One region of the Priestia sp. TGN 0903 genome, then DNA from elsewhere that is predicted to be linked to it. Evidence: riboswitches for the same ligand, from Rfam matches in the RefSeq annotation. Region 1 holds a riboswitch; the other holds the start of a gene.

The links. Region 1 has a riboswitch for preQ1 ahead of queC (7-cyano-7-deazaguanine synthase QueC). Riboswitches for the same ligand answer to the same signal wherever they lie in the genome.
Region 2: another riboswitch for preQ1. It lies ahead of ACRPLY_RS22830 (QueT transporter family protein); the one in region 1 lies ahead of queC (7-cyano-7-deazaguanine synthase QueC).

What each region holds. Positions count from the first base shown of each region.
Region 1 covers NZ_JBOZGL010000004.1:126,427-130,641, forward strand. Annotated here, with positions in the region: gene queF (preQ(1) synthase) at 1-173, opposite strand, end outside; gene queE (7-carboxy-7-deazaguanine synthase QueE) at 272-1,003, opposite strand; gene queD (6-carboxytetrahydropterin synthase QueD) at 996-1,436, opposite strand; gene queC (7-cyano-7-deazaguanine synthase QueC) at 1,436-2,101, opposite strand; PreQ1 riboswitch class I at 2,332-2,375, opposite strand; gene ACRPLY_RS15175 (GerAB/ArcD/ProY family transporter) at 2,448-3,569, opposite strand; gene ACRPLY_RS15180 (hypothetical protein) at 3,592-3,828, opposite strand; gene ACRPLY_RS15185 (Ger(x)C family spore germination protein) at 3,840-4,215, opposite strand, start outside.
Region 2 covers NZ_JBOZGL010000008.1:107,878-112,092, reverse strand. Annotated here, with positions in the region: gene ACRPLY_RS22840 (YitT family protein) at 1-649, opposite strand, end outside; gene ACRPLY_RS22835 (Lrp/AsnC family transcriptional regulator) at 1,033-1,443, opposite strand; PreQ1 riboswitch class I at 1,639-1,683, shown strand; gene ACRPLY_RS22830 (QueT transporter family protein) at 1,693-2,181, shown strand; gene ACRPLY_RS22825 (hypothetical protein) at 2,617-3,066, shown strand; gene ACRPLY_RS22820 (hypothetical protein) at 3,136-3,381, shown strand; gene ACRPLY_RS22815 (hypothetical protein) at 3,409-3,756, shown strand; gene ACRPLY_RS22810 (MFS transporter) at 3,813-4,215, opposite strand, start outside.

The DNA.
Region 1 (4,215 bases):
TTTGGACATAAGCTCGTAAATTCCGGACAGTTAAATTTCACAAAATAATCACGATTTGGATGTTTGTTATCAAATGCTTCTAGAATCTCTGGTGAATATTCAAACAAATAGTTTGTTCCTTGATTTCCAAGGAGTGATACACCTTCTAATTCTTCATCTTTTCGACCGCTCATTTGCATTTCCTCTCTTTCTACGATTGTCATTCTAACAGCGTTTTTTTATTTTGTATATATCTGTTTTTATTTTTCTTTGTAAATTTTTTGCTATGCGCTTACACGCCTCGTTTATTTCCCCAAACAAGGGCGTGAACCTGCGGCAGAACTCTTACATCGTTCATGTTTTTAGCTGCCACTGCCTTGTCGATTAACCACTCATACTTTTTAAGCAATTCTTGTGTTAACGACGCATTATCGATTGTCGTTAAGTCCTCGTTGCCTACTTGAACAAAAAATGGAACCTCAGGATAACGTTCATGAACAGACGCTGCATACTCAAAGTCCTCATCATTAAATACAACGACTTTTATGCTTATGTGCGCCATGCGTTTTTCCTTTATTAATGTCTCTATAATATCGTCTAATACGGAGAAATTTGTTTTCATTAATGAACTTGGAGGCTTAGGAGAAATCGTTAAATCATCGATCTTTAGGAACCAATCCTGATAACGGCTTCCCTGTGTTTCAAGAGCTGCTTTTACCCCATGACTGTGCAAAAGCTCTACAAGTGAACCAATCGCCTTGATAAGCGCAGGGTTTCCTCCAGAAATGGTGACGTGATCAAAGCACTCTCCTCCAATTTCTTTAAGCTCCGTCCAAATTTGTTCTGCTGTTAGTTGACGAATATCGTTTTTAGCTGATCCATCCCATGTAAAAGCTGAATCACACCAGCTGCAGGAATAATCACAGCCTGCGGTACGAACAAACATCGTCTTACGTCCTACAACCATTCCTTCCCCTTGAATCGTTGGGCCGAATATTTCAAGTACTGGAATTGTATTAGCCACGTTTTTTCACCTTCTTTGGGCGGTAAACTACGTAACTTGTCGGCGTTTCCCGCACGAATACTTGTACGCAAGAAGGCTTATTTGGTAGTGTGTCTAGATATTCTTGAACCAACTCATAAATTTTACGAGCAACAACTTCAGTTGTAGGAAAATCATTTGGATTTTCTTCGTTAAAGATAGAATGATCGTTCAATAATGTATGATCAAATTGACCAGAAACAATTTTTTTCAATAGCGCAAAGTTTACTAAAAAGCCCGCTTCGTCTAATGTATCTCCGGCAACAGTTAAATTTACAAAATACGTATGTCCATGGACTTGACGGCATTTTCCTGCTTCTGTATGAGGAACAAAATGTGCCGCAGCAAACTGCATATCTTTGTTCAATTCATATTCATAGTCATGAAAGACTTGAGGATACATTTGTTGCAGCATTATTTTTCTCCTCCTTCTTTTGTTTGCAAGTATTGATCTAACCCGCGTTTTCGCAATTGACATGCGGGACATTCGCCGCACCCATCAGCAACAATACCGTTGTAGCACGTTAATGTTTTTTCACGCACATATTCAAGCGCTCCTAGCTCATCCGCTAACGCCCACGTTTCTGCTTTATCAATCCACATAAGCGGCGTATGAATCACAAACTCGAAGTCCATTGATAAATTAAGCGTGACGTTTAACGATTTCACAAATACGTCTCGACAGTCTGGATATCCCGAAAAATCAGTTTCACAAACGCCTGTTACGATATGACGGCCTCCGCTGTTTTTAGCAAGTACGGCAGCAAATGATAAAAATAACAGATTGCGGCCATCCACAAACGTTGTAGGCAACTCTCCTTCTTTTTGCTCAATTTCAATATCATCTCGCGTTAAGGCATTTGGTGCTAATTGATTTAAAAGTGACATATCTAGGACGGTATGCTTCACACCTAAATCAGCTGCGATAGCTTTTGCTACCTCTATCTCTTGACTATGACGCTGACCGTATTGGAAAGTAACCGTTTCTACTTCTTTAAAGTTTTTCAAAGCCCAAAATAGACATGTTGTACTATCTTGACCTCCGCTAAATACAACAATAGCTTTTTCATTTTTCATCATTATTGTTCGTCTCCTTTTTGATTGAAATCAAAAGAAGAAGAAACTTTATTGAACCGTTCGTTCCCTTTGTGACTAATTTTATAACACAAAAAAGAGACTGCTCTTTTCCAGCAATCTCCCTAAAAAGCAACTAAGATACACGTCCTCGCCAGCATACACGTCAAAAAGACGTGTTGATAGAAAAGCACGTGAAAGAAGACACGCTAAAACCGTGTCTTTTGTCATCAACGATGATCTTAGTTTTTTATAGAGGGAGTTTTCGAACCTCTCCCGTACATATACAAACGTGTACGGCGTTTCTTCTTGAATTGTCATCGTATACTATACCACATACGTATAAATAATGCTATGTTTGTTGGCTTCTATCACCTTTAGCTGCCTTATTTCTCTTTATATAAGAAAGCGCAATAAATAACAACGGAAAACAGACGCTTAGTACAAATAAATAAAACGGCCAGTAATATTTTTCAAAATAATTGAAGTATGCTGTATTTGGAATAATGTAATACGCCACGCCTGTAATGATTAGACCTAAAGGAAAGCTCAAAAAATTGCGCACCCGTAAATTACATAATTGAGCGATACTTAACTGAATAGCATAGAACACAATGACAACTTTAAAAAAGATAGATAACATCCAAATAATAGCTACTAATACTTCAACATGCTGTATCGTTGCACCTAACGAAATCATTTTTCCTAATAAATAAACTGGGTAGCTGTGCATTGATGCAATATTCGCGCCAAGAGCTAATATACAAGCCGCAACTGCAATCGTAATCGTCAAGCCCGATGCCACAGTGCCGATAACAATCATTCTTTTTACCTTTTTGCCATCTTTTATATGAGGCGTAATCATTAGCACAAAAATCAATTCCATAAACGGATTTCCTAAGAAATACGTGGTCCCTAACACTAAATCATCCATGCGGAATTCAAACAAAGGGTAAAGACGATCCAGTTTCATCTGAGGAATATTTAACGAAATTAACAATAAAAAAGGGACGACGATCCACGGTAAAAAGATTTCCGCGGTTCTCGCTATCACTTCAATGCCTAAATACCCTCCGTATATAACCGCTAAAATCACAAGAGCATGAATCCACGTAGGCAGCGTTTCAGGGACAATTTGCGTCGTCATAAATGTACTGATATCTCGAAGGGAAAACGTAGATTGAATGAACATAAAAAAAATGTAAATAAGAGACATACACGCTCCGGCGTAAGGACCTAGCGCTTTTTTAGCTATTTCAATGAACGTTTGCTGAGGGTAACGGTGCATCAGCCATAACAGCACCGCAACAATTAAAAGGGCAAAGCCAATAGCAAGCACACTACATACCCAGGCATTTTGTCTATTCGTTTCTAATAACGTAGCCGGAACTGCCAAAATAGCGCTTCCGATACAAAAAAAATAAATGAGAAAAAGAAGTTGTTTCGGAGTAATAAATTCTTTTATTTGCATCATACACCCCTTCTCTCCTACATGCTTACGTAAATAACAGATGATGAACGGTTTTAGTAAGAGGCTTAATGAGTTCCTCTAAAAAGTACAGAGGCGTAGGTACTTCTTTACGGAGTGTAATGGCTCCCCAAAAGAATAAACCCATACCTATAAGACAAAGATAGACAACGATTTCACGGTAATACTTTTCCTTTCGGAAGTTAATCATAATTTTTTTAGTCAAATAAGCAAGAAGTACGAGTAAGGCGATAAATCCCTCCATTTTCTTTCTCCTTAATGCTTCATTTGCTTCATATATGAGTTATTTAACGTGCCTAAGCGACGGATTTGAACTTTGGCATCTAAATCGACGGTTAAATCTTCTGCGTAAATTCTGTTCCAGTCTCTTTTCATTTTGTACCATCTCTTTACATCTTGTCTGTAAAACGTTTCTCCAAAACCGAAGATATCACTTTTATAATCTTTTTGAGCTTTTTCCACTGCGTCATTCATTTTTTCTTTTACGTCCGCTGCTGTTTTTCGTTCGAGCATATTGATTACAGCTGGGTCCTGTAAGTTTACTTGACACTCTACATCTGCCACGTTTGCTTCACCTTTTAAATCCACGTGAATATGAGGCTTATGGTTTTTCATAGAAGCCGTTACCTTC
Region 2 (4,215 bases), on a different contig from region 1:
CATTTCCAAATTCACTGGTGATCACTTGCGCAATGTCTTTGTACTGATCAGACATAATCGTCATTGCTTTTTTGTTGTGGAAACCTTCGATAACAACATCGACGATTTTAGCACAAAGATAGACGAATATAAAAGTATAGAGGGTATTGTTGACGCCAATAGCAAAAACCGATGCTAAAATAATGACGCTGTCCATGTAGAACATGCTTTTCGAGATATTGTAGCCTTTTGTGTAGTTTAATAAATAAGCTAAAAGAGTTGTGCCGCCGGTAGATCCATCCGCGATAAAAATGAGTGCCAGTCCTGTTCCCATTAGTAAAGCCCCGAATACAATTCCTAAAATCATGTCGTGAACGTGAAAAGGAATATAGCTGACCAGACCTAAGAAAACGGACGTCATGACAGCTCCTAGAATCGTATAGAGAATGGTTTTTTTAGTTAGAAATTTATAAGCTAAGGCAATGAATACAAGGTTCACAAGAAATGTGCTGATACTTGTAGGGATATGAAATAAATAATATAAAACAAGAGCAATACCAACCGTACTTCCGTCACCTAATTTATTTGGAATGACGAAAAAATCAATGGATGCAGCAACTAAAAGCGCTCCGGCAATAATTAAAATGATGTCTTTATAGATTGTTTTCAATATGCAAACCTCCCTGATCATTAGGATATTTTCACGTGGAATTTTGTTTTTACTAGTGTTTCACAAATGATAAAATAAAAAACGTCTTAGAAATTGTCTAGTTATAAAACTGATCAACTTCTAAGACGAAGAATTACGATACGTGTATAATGTCTTGAGTCTGCTTTTCTATGCTTTGATGTCACCGATTATATAAACCTCTGACCGCTATGTCAACGCTATGAGAGATGTTCAACTTTTCAAAAAATAGAAGGCGGTTTCCTACATAAAAAAAGAATCCTTTGCGACGGCGCAAAGGATTTTCAAATTTATTGGAATAGGGGGAATACGTTATTAGGATTACCATTTTCATAAATTAATATACCTTTATTTTTTAAAAAAATTTATTTGTTAATGACGATTGAAAGTTTGTAATTCACATGCTGATTTAGCTCTGTCAAAAAATCATTTAGTTCTTCATTTGAATGAAATTTGCATTCTAGTAAGTAGCAGCCATCGCCGCTAATTTTAAAGTTGTTGATAACGTACTTCTTCTGACTTTTTACAAATGTAAGGTAGGGGTGGTGATGAATGCTCTGCGTATAGATATTTAAAAATGCATGGACGGTGTAGCCAAGTTTTCGTTCATCAATGTTAATTGTATAGCCTTTGATAATGCCTTCATCTTCTAACTTTAATACTCTAGCAGAAGCGGCTTGTCCGGTTAAATGCACTTTTTCTCCTAATTCTTTCATCTTCATACGTCCATTTTTTGATAGCTCTTCTAGTATGCGCTTATCTGTATTATCTAACATCGCTACAAATCCTTTCGTATTTCAAATCAAAAGGGTTAACTACTTTATGTCACCTATGTATACGGATACGTCTTCTATTTTATACTAAAGAAAAGTAAGAAAAAAGAGCAGTCAATATGGAAGACATGAAAGCAGCAGTAGTTTGCAAACAGCTAGATTGACGAAAGCTTAAGCTTGCTGTATGATTCTTTGAGTGTTTACGTGGTTCGTAACCATCCCACGTTAAAAAACTAAGGAGAGAATAGTAAGATGAATATAAGAACACTTTGCGTCAACGGTCTTTTAGCAGCTATGTATATTGCTGTTAGCATGTTAATTCAGCCGTTTGGCTTCACCAATATCCAATTTCGTATATCAGAAATGTTCAATCATTTGATTGTATTTAATAAAAAGTACGTGTACGGCATTGTACTAGGGGTATTTCTGACGAATTTGTTTTTTTCACCAATGGTCGCTTATGATCTGGTGTTTGGGGTAGGACAATCTGTACTATCATTACTCATTACCATTTTTTCTATGCGCTACATTAAAAATATGTGGGCTCGTATGCTTATTAATACACTTGTGTTTACGTTTACGATGTTTATTATTGCGTTTGAACTGCACCTAGCATTTGATTTACCATTTTTCTTTACGTGGTTAACAACAGCTGTTGGTGAGTTTGTGGTTATGCTTGTTGGAGCACCAATTATGGCGGCCATTAATAAACGTGTACAATTTAATAAGCTAGTTGGATAAAAAGATGCGGCTGTGATAAATCTCACAGCCGCATCTTTTTATCTTTGTTATTCTATAAGTGTAGTGATAAACCCCTTATTATTGAAGAGCTTTTCACGCATGGACAAATTACCCATATCTAGCATGTAAAAAGAGCAGGTCGCTATTGCGTTCTGCTCTTTTTGCGTAACGCAATAGCGAGTATTCAATTAGATTATTTTGAAAGAAGAAGTGACAAATCTCACAGCGCGTTCTTTTTTCTTTTGTTACGATGTACATATAGTTGGCAAACTCCTTATCGAAAAGTTTTTCGCACAACAACACATTACCTATGCGTAGCAATTAAAAAAGCAGACCGACAAGGTTTGCTTTTTTAATTGTGTATTTTTACCATTAAATAACTTTTTTGAGTTATAATTGTAAAATAATCTTTGTTACGAGAGAGGGGATTATTTTTTGAATAGAAAGTTAGGAATTCTTGTTTTATTAGTGTTAGCTATCTTATTTGCCGGGTGTTCAAAAGAAGAAGACAACGTTCCTTTAAGAGAACTAGAAAAGATCCATATTAACGTCATCAAAGAACAAAAGATGAAGCAAGGGATTTCGTATGAATTGGAATTCGTAAACAAGAGCGATTTGACCATCAAACAAAACAATGTCTTTTTATCCTATCCTTTAAAAATAAAAAACGGTTATTCTGAAAATAAATTTAAGGTGTTAGCAGAAGGCAATAAGTTAAATATTAAGCCAAAACAAAAGGTAAAGTTGACTGCATTTCTTCCTTATAAAGGAATTAATAAAGAAGCGTTAGCTATTGATGAGCCTGACGTAAAGTGCATAGGATATTGGAATAAGATCGATGACTACCATCAATTTTCTTTTGGAGGATCTTTGAAGCGAGAATAATACATGGATTTGTTAAATGATGGAACTTATGAAGCGTGAAATCGTATATAAATCAAGGGGGAGATTTTAGTGAAGAGATATGGACTATTTATCATTAGTTTCATCGTTTTCTTGGGTAGCTTTCAACTGCTATCAGGAATGATTCTTACGCTCTTATATGTTCCAGAAAGTTCGACTATGTGGAGCTCAATCGAAGGATTATCAAGTAAAGTAACGTTTGGCAGTTATTCTGGTAGCTTTGCTTTTATGATTCCCGCTGTAGCAGCTACAGCCGCTTTTTTTATCTCTAAAAAATGGGTTAGGAAAAGTGTATAAGAAACTAATAGCGGTGGTGAATAAACAGTGAATGTAGACACGGATAGATTAGTTAGCTTCTTTATTTTATGGGGAACACCCGCTGCTTTTAGTATAATAGAGTACTTTAAACTGAGTAAGACTGAAAAACAAGAAGCTATACGAGACTTAACATCATTAAAATCGATTATAACAACAGGCTTTATATTGATTGGAGGAGTGATGGCGAGTTTAGGTAGAGTATTATCGCTGCTGCCTCTGCACATTATAGGTACTTTTATTTTAGTCATTGGTGGTATCGCGGGCGCTATTGAAGCATGGAAAACAGAAAAAAAGAGAGGTATTATTATTCTTGCTTTCATAGTATCTATGATTGCTTTTACATTTGTAATATAAATTCGGCATGTAACAAGAGCTGCTCATGACTTGAGCAGCTCTTGTTAGTTTCTTATTTATTGCGTCTCCAGCTGCTGGTCTTTTTTCTTTAACGTAAGAGCGAGCAGGAACGAAACGATAGCGAAAGCGATGGCTACATAATAGACGGTATGGACCCCGCTTGTCATACTTTTTATTTGTAACAGCGTTTTATTCGTTTCATTTGATTGTTGAATAAAGTGCTGAGAAGCCATTGTCATAATACTTGTATACAAAGCGGGTCCAATTGCGCCTGAAACTTGGTTAATCGTATTTGAAATGGCTGAACCGTGAGCGTGAAGCGGTTTAGGTACTTGATTTAAAGCAAGCGTCATTACGGATCCTATGCTTAAACCTACGCCAATTGTAAAGGCAGCGTATAAAATAGCTGCAGTCATCGTAGTTGTTTCTCTTGAAATGGTAGTGAACAAACTTAAAATA